One region of the Pseudoalteromonas sp. NCCP-2140 genome, then DNA from elsewhere that is predicted to be linked to it. Evidence: predicted binding sites of a transcription regulator. Region 1 holds the regulator's gene; each other region holds the start of a gene.

Region 1 (4,247 bases):
AAAGTAGGATATTTAAAGGGAATTTTAAATATCCGAATTAAGTTTACCGTAAACCCTGAAGTCTTAGCAAATGCTATTCTTGCTCGTGGAAGCGTTGTGCAATTAATTCGCCGATTGCCGTTAATGCAGCATCGGCGTCAGGGCCTTCGCACACAACGCGAACTTCTTTACCCTGACTACTTTCAAGTAGCATTAATGCTAACACGCTGTCGCCTTCAGCTTCTTTATCATCTTGATAAAGCGTAATTTTGGCATCAAATTGCAGCGCTAATTGCGCTAAAACAGTAGCAGCACGAGCATGTAAGCCAAGTTTGTTTTGAATTAAAAAGGTATCTTCAGCGTGCATTGTTGGTGCCTAATTAAATGTCTTGTTCGCGGTGGCGAATTTTTACATTAGCATGGCTTTTGGCAAAGCTCTCACCAATTGTTTGCGCTAAGTAAACAGAGCGATGCTGGCCGCCGGTACAACCAATAGCAATGGTCAGGTAACTGCGGTTATTACGCTCTAAATGTGGCAACCAAGTTTGCACAAAGGTTTGTATTTGCCACGTGAACTTTTGCACTATGCTGTGGCTAGCTAGGTAATCTTTTACTGGTTGATCAAGGCCTGTTAGTGGCTTTAAATCAGGTTCCCAGTGTGGGTTAGGTAAAAAGCGTGCATCAAAAACGTAGTCAGCTTCTTTTGGAATACCATGCTTAAAGCCAAACGACATAAAAGTAATAATCAGCTTTTTATCTTTTTTACCTAAAATCTTTTCGCGAATTGATTCTGCTAACTGATGAACACTCAGATCAGTGGTATCAATCATAAAGTCAGCGCGAGTGATCAACACATCAAGCAGGATTTTTTCTTGTTTAATGGCCAGATCAAGCGGCAAAGAATCAATAGATAGTGGATGCAAGCGGCGTGTTTCTGAAAAGCGCTTGATCAGAGTTTGGTCATCACTGTCTAAATAGAATAGTGTTGGGTTTGCGAAACCTGGCAGGTACTCAAGAATATCATTAAATTCTTGCTGCTCTTTCGGTAAGTTACGCACGTCGATGCTGACCGCTATTTTATCGTAGTTATCAGACACACTACGTACGAGCGAAGGCAGTAAATTAACCGGAATATTATCAACGCAATAATAGCCCAAGTCTTCAAGTACTCGTAAAGCGACCGATTTACCTGAGCCTGAGCGACCGCTGATAATTATTAATTCCATTTATGCCTCTGCTGATATGACCTGAAACAGTTGCTGATCGGTAGTAGCACTACGCAGCTGTTTACAAAATTCTTTATCTTTAAGTCTATCAGCAATTGTTGATAAGGTCTTTAGGTGAAGCTGACAGTCACCATCTGGTACGATGAGTGCCACAAAAATATCAACTGGACGATTATCAATTGCATCAAAATTAATAGGGGATTCACTCACTATCACAAATGCATGAGGCTCATCTGCGCCGCTCATTCGGCCATGTGGAATAGCAATACCTCGGCCAATGCCGGTGCTACCTAGTTTTTCTCGGTTGAGTAAAGCATCTAGGATATCTTGTTGCGATAAATGAGGAAGCTGCTGGTGGGCCAGTTCGCTGATATATTCAAGAATTCTTTTTTTGCTATTAAAAAGGACCGCAGCTTTGCTGCAGTCCTGGTTAGTAAGTGAACTTAGTTTCATAATTTAATGTCGAGCTAATTTCTCTTTGTGTTTAATGACTTGGCGATCAAGTTTATCGATCAGTGAGTCAATGGCTGCGTACATATCTTGATGTTCTGTAGAAGCGAACAATTCGCCTCCGTTTACATGTAAAGTTGCTTCTGCTTTTTGGCTTAATTTTTCTACATCTAGAATGACATGAACATTATTAATATGGTCAAAATGCCTTTCTAGTTTTGCAAACTTGGTGTTTACATAGTCTCTTAATGAATCTGTGATTTCTACATGACGACCAGTTAAATTTAGTTGCATAAGCATTTTTCCTTCTATGTAAAACGTCTAAATCAGACTCTTACGCTGATTAGACGGAGGTATTGCTAGAGACTCACGATATTTTGCAATTGTACGTCTAGCTACTTTAATTCCTTGCTCAGCCAATATATCTGCAATTTTGCTATCACTCAATGGTTTAGCTGAGTTTTCTGCAGCGACTAACTTCTTGATTAAAGCGCGTATTGCTGTAGAAGAACACTCACCACCATTTTCGGTGCTGACATGGCTTGAGAAGAAATATTTCAACTCAAAAATACCCCGTGGGGTATGCATATATTTTTGCGTTGTTACCCGTGAAATCGTCGATTCATGCATTTCGACCATTTCAGCAACATCATTTAGCACCATCGGCTTCATTGCTTCAGGGCCATGCTCAAAGAAAGCTTGTTGTTGTTGAACGATACAGTTGGTCACTTTTAATAGCGTATCGTTACGGCTTTCTAAGCTTTTAATAAACCACTTAGCTTCTTGTAAGTGAGAGCGAATAAATTGGCTGTCGCTACTTGATTTTACAGAGCGAGACATCGCCGCATATTGGCTGTTCACTCTAATCTTTGGCATACAGTCTGGGTTTAACTCGACTACCCAGCGACCTTTTACTTTTTTTACTGATACATCAGGTATGACGTACTCAGACTCTTCGCGCACTATGCTATCCGCAGGCTTAGGATTTAAGCTGTGGATGAGCGTCATCACTTCTTTAAGCTCGTTTTCTTTAAGCTTAGTCTTTTTCATCAAAGTTCGATAGTCGCGACTCGCTAATAATTCGATATGCTCAGATAAAACCATTTTAGTTTCAGCTAAATATGGCGTATTAGCATCGAATTGGCGTAACTGAATGCACAGACATTCTTGTAAACTGCGTGCGCCAATACCCACAGGATCAAATAACTGAATTCTTTTTAAGACCGCTTCGACTTCATCAAGTTCGATTTCTTCTTCATCGTTATTTTGATTAAAGCTTTCGACTATATCTTCACAGCTTACCGTTAAAATACCTGAGTCATCGATAGCTTCTACAATTGCCACAGCAATCGCTTCATCAGTAGGGCTAAATGGCGTGAGCTGTAATTGCCACATTAGGTATTCATGAAGGGTTTCGGTTGATGCTCCCTGATAGATAGATTCATCTTCAGGCATTGGCCCTGACGATGTTGAAGGGGCGGCACTCATGTACTCATCCCACGTGACGTCCATTGCTAAGTCATCGCTTACGGTGTCTTTATTGAGAGCATCACTACTTTCTTGCTCGTACTCGCTAGGTGCTTCTTCGGCAGACGCGCTGACTTGCACATCGTCAGGCTCCGCTTTTTGCTCATTCTTGCCGGTGCTTTCTTCATTGTAATCCGCTTCTTCCACTTCAAGCAGGGGATTACTATCAAGCGCTTCTTGAATTTCTTGCTGGAGATCCAATGTACTGAGCTGCAACAAACGAATCGCTTGTTGCAGTTGTGGAGTCATTGTAAGTTGCTGGCCCATGCGCAGCTGTAATGATTGCCTCATGTATCCCTAACAATCCTTTTTAAGTTATCGATAACTGTATAAACACAGTTATCGATTTATTGTCATTGTTATAAGTCTAGCAGATGCTCTAGTCGCTGGCGTAATGGTTACAGCCTGAATTGCTCGCCTAGATATACATCGCGTACAGTTTGGTCTGCTAATACGTGCTCAGGTGTGCCTGATGCAATTAGCTCCCCATGAGAAACAATGTAGGCTTTTTCACAAACATCAAGGGTTTCTCGAACATTATGGTCAGTAATTAGTACACCGATACCACGATTTTTTAGGTGCTCAATAATTTTCTTTATATCTAACACTGAAATTGGATCAACACCAGCAAAAGGCTCATCTAAAAGGATAAATTTAGGATTAGCGGCTAATGCGCGAGCAATTTCTACACGGCGTCGCTCACCACCTGACAGCGCCATACCTTGGCTGTCACGAATGTGTTGAATACTAAACTCATCGAGTAAGCTATTGAGTGTTTCTTCGCGGGTGGTTTTATTTAGATCTTTACGAGTTTCTAAAATGGCCATCAAGTTTTGGTAAACCGTCAACTTTCGAAAAATTGACGATTCTTGTGGCAGATAGCCAATACCTAAACGCGCACGGCTATGCATTGGTAAAAGGGTGATATCGTTATCATCAATACTGATTTTACCTTTGTCGCTAGGTACTAGGCCTACAATCATATAGAAGGTCGTTGTTTTACCTGCGCCATTTGGACCAAGCAAGCCAACAATACTGCCAGCTTCAACTTCAAGACCGACATTT
Region 2 (4,247 bases), on a different contig from region 1:
TTCTCTAAAGCGCAGCACCTCTTAGCCTCTTTGTGAGTTAAAGATCTTTTTCTAACCACAGAGGACACAGAGAGCACAGAGGAAAAGAATTTATAGTCATCAGCTTTCAGCCGTCAGTTTTGAGCCGAGCGGTGTTGTTTGTAGGTCAGGCATAGGTTGATGAAATGGTGTTGTATGTAAGACGCGCCAAGCAAGCGTGACGCCTACGGTTGATGTAGGCGTGAAATTTATTTCGCGCGAAAATATATTCACAAAGAGAAGTGAATGAGAAGAGAATGAGGAAGTGATAATAATGTTCTCTAAAGCGCAGCACCTCTTAGCCTCTTTGTGAGTTAAAGATCTTTTTCTAACCACAGAGGACACAGAGAGCACAGAGGAAAAGAATTTATAGTCATCAGCTTTCAGCCGTCAGTTTTGAGCCGAGCGGTGTTGTTTGTAGGTCAGGCATAGGTTGATGAAATGGTGTTGTATGTAAGACGCGCCAAGCAAGCGTGACGCCTACGGTTGATGTAGGCGTGAAATTTATTTCGCGCGAAAATATATTCACAAAGAGAAGTGAATGAGAAGAGAATGAGGAAGTGATAATAATGTTCTCTAAAGCGCAGCACCTCTTAGCCTCTTTGTGAGTTAAAGATCTTTTTCTAACCACAGAGGACACAGAGAGCACAGAGGAAAAGAATTTATAGCCGTCAGCTTTCAGCTTTCAGTTTTGAGCCGAATTGTGTTGTTTGTTGGTCAGGTATAGGTTGATGAAGTGGTGTTGTATGTTCGACGCGCCAAGCAAGCGTGACGCCTACGTTTGATGTAGGCGTGAAATTTATTTCGCGCGTTATCTTATTATATTGCGCGATGTAAAACTGCGGCTACGATAACTCGCACCTAGCACCTAGCACCTAGCACCTAGCACCTAGCACCTAGCACCTAGCACCTAGCACCTAGTATTTCGCATCTCGCATCTCGCACCTCGCAACTGTTACCGCACTTTATTCATTTCTTTCCAGCTGGCTTTTAGGCTGTTGGCAAAGCTGATGAACTTTTCTTTCATGGTACGTTTAACTGAAATCTCGACTGAGCCTAGCCATACATTACCTTCAATGGTGATGGTTGGGCCTTGGCCTTTGTTTAAGGCGACTGATTTGTTCTCTACGCTGCCAATCACGCTAAATAATTTAGATACCACATTTACATGTTCTGGTACGTAGATTTCGTCGTTTCCTAAAATACAGTTCACGTAAATGGTGACGTGCTGATGTTGGAAAATTGCTTCGCTAAAGTCGAGTTCGATTGAACCTAGGCAGTTTGTAAGGTGAATTTCTTTTGGTACTACCCATTGGCCGCTGCGCTCATTTGAACCCAAAATACTCCTAAGCTGCAGGCTTTCGTTGTCGCTGCTGTGGCTGTAGTGAGGTTTAAATTGCGCATGCTTATGCGATTTGTAGTCAATATCCGCCTTCAGATCTAAATCAGCAACCAGTTCAACCAGTACTTCGTTGTTGGTGGCTGCCATTGCCTGGTCTAGGCGGCGTTCGAATGCTTCGGCTGAAATAACAGCATGACTGTAGTTATAAATGAGTTGATCAATGACTTCTTCTCTTACTTGATCGATTGGGCGATCTTCAAGTTTAACGGCCATGGTAGTTCCCTGTTGTGATTTTAAAGGCGATTTTTAGTTATTAATTACAAAGCAAGCCTTAGGCCAAATTTTATTTTTATATAAATCAATGGCTTGTGTTTTTTGCTGATTAGCAACTTCGTTAAATTAACCACAGATTAATAAAATCAGCAACTAAATGGTTATTTTTGCAACATCGTGAACTTCTTACCGAGCAGCTTGTAAATCTTTACCTAAATGAATATAAATAGGCGCTGAATGACTGGTTAACCTGCTGAAAATAAACAAGTAAATAGTTGGCATTATAGTCGCATTAGTAAAAGTGTCTTTAATCAAAAGGAGAAAGATTATGAACACTTTTAACAAATCTATGATTGCCGCTTTAGTAATAGGTGCAACTAGCATGTCAGCTCAGGCAAGCAGCTGGGAAAATGAAAGTAAAGATGCTTGGATTGATGGTAAGGCAGAAACTGTGCTTCTTATGAACACAAACCTTAACAACTTTGACATCAACACTGATGTAACGAATGGCAAGGTTGTACTTACAGGTAAAGTTGATAGCGAATTAGATAAAGAGCTTGCTGAAGAGCTAGTTCTTAGCCTAGACGGTGTTAGCTCTGTTGATAACAAACTAACTGTTGTTAAAAACATGAAAGCTAAGCACATGAAATCAGACAAAGCTGATTCAGCAGAAAGCGACTTAACCGACGCAAAAATCAGTACTGTAATCACGACACGTTATTTATTTAACTCAGAAGTAGGTGGTACAGACATCGATGTTGATACCGACATGGGTGTAGTAACACTAAAAGGTACTGTTGAGTCTGATGCAGAAAAGCAATTAGCAATCAGCATTGCTGAAAACGCTGAAGATGTTCGCAAAGTAATCGATGAATTAACGATTGTTGCTGAATAATAGCAAGCCCTATATAGCCCAGCTTTGGCTGGGCTTATCTTATTCAAGGAGTGAGTCATGGATTTAATACGTATTATTTTATCGGTTTTAATTCCACCTCTCGGCGTATTTTTACAGGTAGGTTTAGGTGCGCAGTTCTGGATTAATATTCTTTTAACCTTATTAGGGTACATTCCAGGTTTGATTCATGCTGTGTATATCATCGCTAAGCGATAATCACCGCATTAATCTACAAGGATGGGTAATGGAGCACAGCAAGGAAGGGCTGTAGGAGTAACGGACGATAAACCGCAAGGAGTTTACAGTATGGATAATGTAACTACGCACAAAGGACAACAAGGAAGTAACAAGGCGTTATGGAGTAGCGCACAATGGCAACGCTTTATGGATAAAGTAAATGGAGATGATAGCAAGGAATAAGCTTAGGCAGGAGCCAAACAGGATGAAGCTAGCGTAAGGAGGAGACTATATGGAACAAGTACAAACGCAACCAATACAAGGATTGACCGACAAAGGAGTTGCTTTATGGAACAAGCAACAGTGGCACGAATTTATGGAACACGCGAAAGCGGTTGCGCCACGACTAACAGGGAAGGCTGACGATAAAAACCCGATGTCATCTTCAGGTGACATCGGGTTTTTAACTACTTCAGCAATTTATCTTTATAACTTAAATTGATTCACAGTCTTATTTAAAGCGGCTGCCAATTCATTCAAATCACGTGCTTCATCCGCCAATTCATGGGCATGATCCGCAGTGCTATTCACTAAGTGATTAATTGCTGCCAAGCTATTGTTAATATCTTCTGCAACCACCGTTTGCTGCTCAGTCGAAGTCGCAATTTGATGACTTTGATCTTGCACATTTGTCACAGATTGCGCGATATCTTGTAGAGCTTGCAATACAATTTGTGTTTGCTCAACTGAGCCTTCAGCACGCTCTTGACCTTGTTGCATCATAGTCGATGCTTGTTGGGCAATTTGCTGTAAACGGCTGATCATGTTGCGAATATCATCTGTTGATTCTTGCGTTCTGCTTGCTAGTGAGCGAACTTCATCAGCAACAACTGCGAAGCCTCGACCTTGCTCGCCAGCACGGGCTGCTTCTATCGCCGCGTTTAGTGCGAGTAAGTTGGTTTGCTCTGCAATTGAGTTGATAACATCAACTACCGCGCCAATGTTGCCACTTTCTTGTTCAAGACCCGCAACCACTTTAGACGCTTCACCAATATGGCTTGCAAGGGCGGTCATGACTGACTGAGCTTGAGTAGAACGTTTCGTACCGTCAACGGTAATGGTTTGCACTTCTTCAGCGGCATTATTGGTGTGCTGGGCATTACGCGAGATTTCCATCACTGTAGACGCCATTTCGGTTACCGCCGCACTAACACTATCAACTTGCTGCTTTTCTTGCTGAATTTCATCGTTGGTTTTTTGCGATACAATTTTTAACTGGCTCGCAGCTTGGCTTAGTTGCTCAGCCTGCGCAGCAGTATTAAGCATCATTGCACGAAGTTTATCGATGAAGGTATTCATGTGATGAGCAAGTTGGCCCACTTCATCATTACTCTTGATTTCGATTTTCTGTGTTAAATCGCCATCACCTGATGCGATATCACGCATGATGTAAGTTAGCTTAGTCAGCGGCTTGGTGATCATTTGCGTGGCCCAGAAGATCATCGCAATGATAATCGCAAGAATGATGATCACTGAGGTTGT
Region 3 (4,247 bases), on a different contig from region 1:
AATAAAGATATCATCTTGATGAATACTATTCCCATCGCATAATATCAACGCCCGTTGCATAACGTTATCAAGCTCTCGTACATTACCTGGCCAAGCATGCGATAGCAGCTTTTGTTTCGCACCCTCACTTAATTGAGCTATAGGCTCTTTACTTTTCAGGCAATGACGCTCTATTAAATGCTCAGCCAATACAATAATGTCGCCAGGACGCTCGGCTAATGGTTTCCACATTAACGGGAATACATTTAAGCGATAATATAAATCTTCTCTAAATAGATTTTCGCTCACCGCTTCTTTCAAATCTCGGTTACTTGTAGCTAGAACGCGAACATCAAGCTCTATGGTTTTACGACCGCCTAAGCGCTCTACTTCGCGCTCTTGAAGTACACGCAGTAATTTAGCTTGTAAGCCTAAATCCATCTCAGTAATTTCATCAAGTAAGATGGTACCACCTTGAGCTTGCTCAAATTTACCCGGACAGGCTTGAATCGCGCCGGTAAACGCCCCTTTTTCGTAACCGAATAAGGTTGCTTCAAGCATGTTTTCAGGAATAGCAGCGCAGTTAATAGCCACAAAGGGGGCATCGCTACGATTTGATTTATCGTGGATAAAACGAGCCAACACTTCTTTACCCGAGCCACTTGGGCCGAGTACCATGACACTGGCATCTGAACGGGCAACTTTGCTCGCAAGCTCCAATAGCTTAATACTTGATGGATCGGCAACGATTGGGCCATCGGTTTCTTTTTCCTTTTCAGGCAAATAACGACTCACCATGTTAAGAAGAACTTCTGGAGCAAACGGCTTTGCCATGTAATCAATCGCGCCTAAACGCATTGCTTCTACAGCATCATCAATAGTGGCATAGGCCGTCATCATTAATACCGGCAGCTCAGGATAATTAAGTTTAATGCTACGTAGTAGGTCAAGGCCGCTCATAGCGCCCATTTGCACATCACTAACAACCAATGAATAGCTATTTTGCTTAAGCAAGATCATCGCTTGTTCAGCGCTATCTGCAGCAACGCAATCAATACCCGACATTTCAAGGGTATCAATCAGTGCTTCTCGTAAGCCTGCGTCGTCTTCAACGACTAAAATAGAGTTAGTATTCATTTTGCCTCCGCTGACATTGGTTCTGCACTAATTGGCAAGATCAAACTAAAACATGCTCCCCCATGAGCATTATTAGTCACTTCAACCCGTCCTTGGTGCGCATTGGCGACTGAACTTACAACAGCAAGTCCAAGCCCCGTGCCTTGGCTTTTGGTAGTGTAAAAAGGTTCGAATAATTTGTTGGCATGACGTAAATCAACACCTGGGCCATTATCACTGACACTGATACGAACACAGTTTTCGCTAGTTTCGTCACGTTCGGCACTCAGGGTTACCACAGCCTCAGAGCCAATAATTTGAATACTATTGTGGATCAGGTTTTGAATAGCACTCGCCAGAGCCGTTTTATTACCCATAATTTCAATATCAGGTTCTGGTAAGTTCACGCTAAGTTCACTGTTATTTTGTGCAACCATAGCATCAGCACCGGCTTTTACTTCATTAAGTAACTGTTGCATTGAAACGCTTTCGACCACTTGTTGCTCACCACTTTTGGCAAATAACAGCATATCGTTCACTTGGGTTTCTAAATCTTTTAAACGCGACATTAGCTTCGTATGAAAGTTGCCACGCGAGCTTTCTGGCAATCGCTTTGAACCTAAATTTGCGGCATACAGCATGGCCGCTGATAACGGTGTTCTGACCTGATGAGCAAGCGAAGCAACCATTTTGCCAAGCGCACTTAAGCGCTGCATATGTGCAACTCGCTTTTGTAATCGTCTGGTTTCAGTTAAATCTGTCATTAAAATTAACTGTCCTGGCTCTGGAGCAAGCGCAGTAATATCAAGCTTAATTAAACGGCCATCCTTAAGTGATACTTCATGTCCATCGTCTTGCTGTGGTCGAAATGAGCGTTGAATTACGCTAAACCACTTTTCACCTTCAAGGGGCTCACCTAGCATATCAATGGCAATTTGATTGGCTTTTGCGATCATGCCTCGGCCATCTAAAACCACCACACCCGCAGGCATGGTATCAACCAAATGACCTAACCAACTGGCTTGTTGGCGCAGCTCACTCAATTCACCAACATACTCTTCTTGTTGTAAGCATGGGTTATATTGTTTGGCTGTGATAAATTGTGGTTTTAGGACATTTGCTAAGGCCATAATCGATACTCAAAAAATCGTGTCTACCTAGCTAAATGCACAATCCGTACCAAATTTATTTTTGTTTTATTTCAATAAATTAAAGACCAAATAACACTGACAAAAAAATGACAAACGCGAGGGAATAATGCAAAAAAAACACCATTGCCGTTGCCCATGGCTCGATACCAGCAAAGAAGATTATGTGGCCTATCACGACCAAGAATGGGGGGTGCCATTGTATGATGATCACCGCTTATTTGAGTTTATAACCTTAGAGTCAGCACAAGCGGGACTGAGCTGGTATACCATACTTAAAAAGCGTGATGGCTATCGCAGTGCCTTCAAAAACTTTGTTGTCGAAGAGGTTGCCAAAATGACCGAAGACGACGTCGAAAGGTTAATGCAGTTTGAAGGTATTATTCGTAATCGCGCTAAAATCGCCGCCACTATCAATAACGCGCAACGGTTTATTGAGATTCAAAAAGAGTTTGGCAGTTTCTCAAATTACCAATGGCAGTTTGTTGGTGGCAAACCATTGGTAAACGATCTTGATAAATTAGAGGATTACCCGGCTATTACTGAAGCCTCTACAGCATTCGCCAAAGATTTAAAAAAGCGCGGTTTTAAGTTTTTAGGCCCTACTACGGTGTATGCCCACATGCAGGCCTGTGGCATGGTAAATGACCATAGCAATGATTGCTTTAGAAAAGCTGAGATTATTGATAGTTATTAGGTGATAAGGGCTAAGCTTGGCTTTTATCTTCTCGGTGCATCACGCAACGACCGGTGGTAAAAAGCTAATTAAGTAACTTATTCACAAAGAGGCTAAGAGACGCTGCGCTTATGAGGTAAAAATAAAGGTGTTAAATTTTAGGCTCTAGGCTACTAGATGTAGCGCGCAGCACCTCGATTACCTTGATGGTAAATGTATTAAGAGCCTGATTCACAAATAGGTTAAAGGAATATTGCGCTTGAAATATTAAAAGAAAGGGCTTGGTTTCTCATTTGTTCCTCATTGTTTTCTCTTTGTGTAAAAAGCTTTTAGTGATTTATTACCACAGCACACCCCGAATAAAAGACAGTGAGCGTGCCTACAAGCTTAGCGCCTATAAATAATGACAAAGCCCACTCTATAGGTTTAATAACCATAGTACTTAGTTAATTTTTGCCTAAAACCTACTACCTGCCGACTAAAACCTGCTCTTAGTCGCGCGTTAGGTTGTATTTCTTCATTTTTTCGACCAGTGTGGTGCGCCTAACACCTAAAATTTCTGCTGCACGTGCAACAACGTAATCATAGCGCTCTAATGCTTGGCTGATTAAGCTGATTTCTAGCTCAGCAAGATACTCTTTGAGCTCAATGCCTTCATCTGGTAGTAAACCTGAGTCAACCGTTGTTGCTGGTACATCAGGTTCTTCATCATCATAATCACTAAAGCCAGTACTGAAAATATCGTTGAAAGCATCTCGCTCCATCAACTCTTCTGGGTACTCAGGCTCGTAAGCCTCAACTTCAATATAACGATATTTAGCTGGAAGGTCTGGCACATCAACCACTTTATCTGGAAACATGATCACCATGCGCTCAACTAAGTTAGCAAGCTCACGAATATTCCCCGGCCACGCATGTTCTTTTAAGCTTTGAATCGCACGCTCAGTGAATTTGGCAGTTGTGCCACTTTGCTCGTTCACACGACGCATTAACTCTTTTAAAAGCAGAGGAATGTCGTCAGCACGCTCACTAAGCGAAGGATTTTCAATTGGAAACACGTTTAAACGATAAAAAAGGTCTTCTCGGAAGTCGCCCTTTTCAATCATTTCTTCAAGGTTGCGGTGAGTCGCTGCAATAATGCGTACATCAGCTTGAATAGGCTTAGTACCCCCTACTCGCTCATAGCTACGCTCTTGCAACACACGCAGTAGTTTAACCTGCATTTGCAAAGGCATATCACCTATTTCATCTAGAAACAGCGTGCCGCCTTGCGCTAATTCAAAGCGCCCTTTGCGTGCAGAAATAGCGCCCGTAAAGGCCCCCTTTTC

The links. The regulator sigma-54, encoded in region 1, starts transcription at its own class of promoters, with help from an activator protein. The targets are predictions, from matches to a motif close to GTTGGCACGNNNNTNGNNT.
Region 2: the regulator sigma-54 is predicted to act here: its motif matches at 1,908-1,926, upstream of NFU46_RS15200 (BON domain-containing protein).
Region 3: the regulator sigma-54 is predicted to act here: its motif matches at 2,261-2,279, upstream of NFU46_RS04890 (PAS domain-containing sensor histidine kinase).

What each region holds. Positions count from the first base shown of each region.
Region 1 covers NZ_BRCZ01000003.1:473,550-477,796, reverse strand. Annotated here, with positions in the region: gene NFU46_RS08830 (HPr family phosphocarrier protein) at 74-346, opposite strand; gene rapZ (RNase adapter RapZ) at 360-1,205, opposite strand; gene ptsN (PTS IIA-like nitrogen regulatory protein PtsN) at 1,206-1,658, opposite strand; gene hpf (ribosome hibernation promoting factor) at 1,662-1,949, opposite strand; gene NFU46_RS08810 (RNA polymerase factor sigma-54) at 1,977-3,473, opposite strand; gene lptB (LPS export ABC transporter ATP-binding protein) at 3,581-4,247, opposite strand, start outside.
Region 2 covers NZ_BRCZ01000008.1:17,257-21,503, forward strand. Annotated here, with positions in the region: gene NFU46_RS15195 (LiaF domain-containing protein) at 974-1,633, opposite strand; gene NFU46_RS15200 (BON domain-containing protein) at 1,962-2,528, shown strand; gene NFU46_RS15205 (YqaE/Pmp3 family membrane protein) at 2,586-2,744, shown strand; gene NFU46_RS15210 (hypothetical protein) at 2,998-3,207, shown strand; gene NFU46_RS15215 (methyl-accepting chemotaxis protein) at 3,192-4,247, opposite strand, start outside.
Region 3 covers NZ_BRCZ01000002.1:207,382-211,628, reverse strand. Annotated here, with positions in the region: gene NFU46_RS04895 (sigma-54 dependent transcriptional regulator) at 1-1,116, opposite strand, end outside; gene NFU46_RS04890 (PAS domain-containing sensor histidine kinase) at 1,113-2,225, opposite strand; gene NFU46_RS04885 (DNA-3-methyladenine glycosylase I) at 2,353-2,940, shown strand; gene NFU46_RS04880 (sigma-54 dependent transcriptional regulator) at 3,411-4,247, opposite strand, start outside.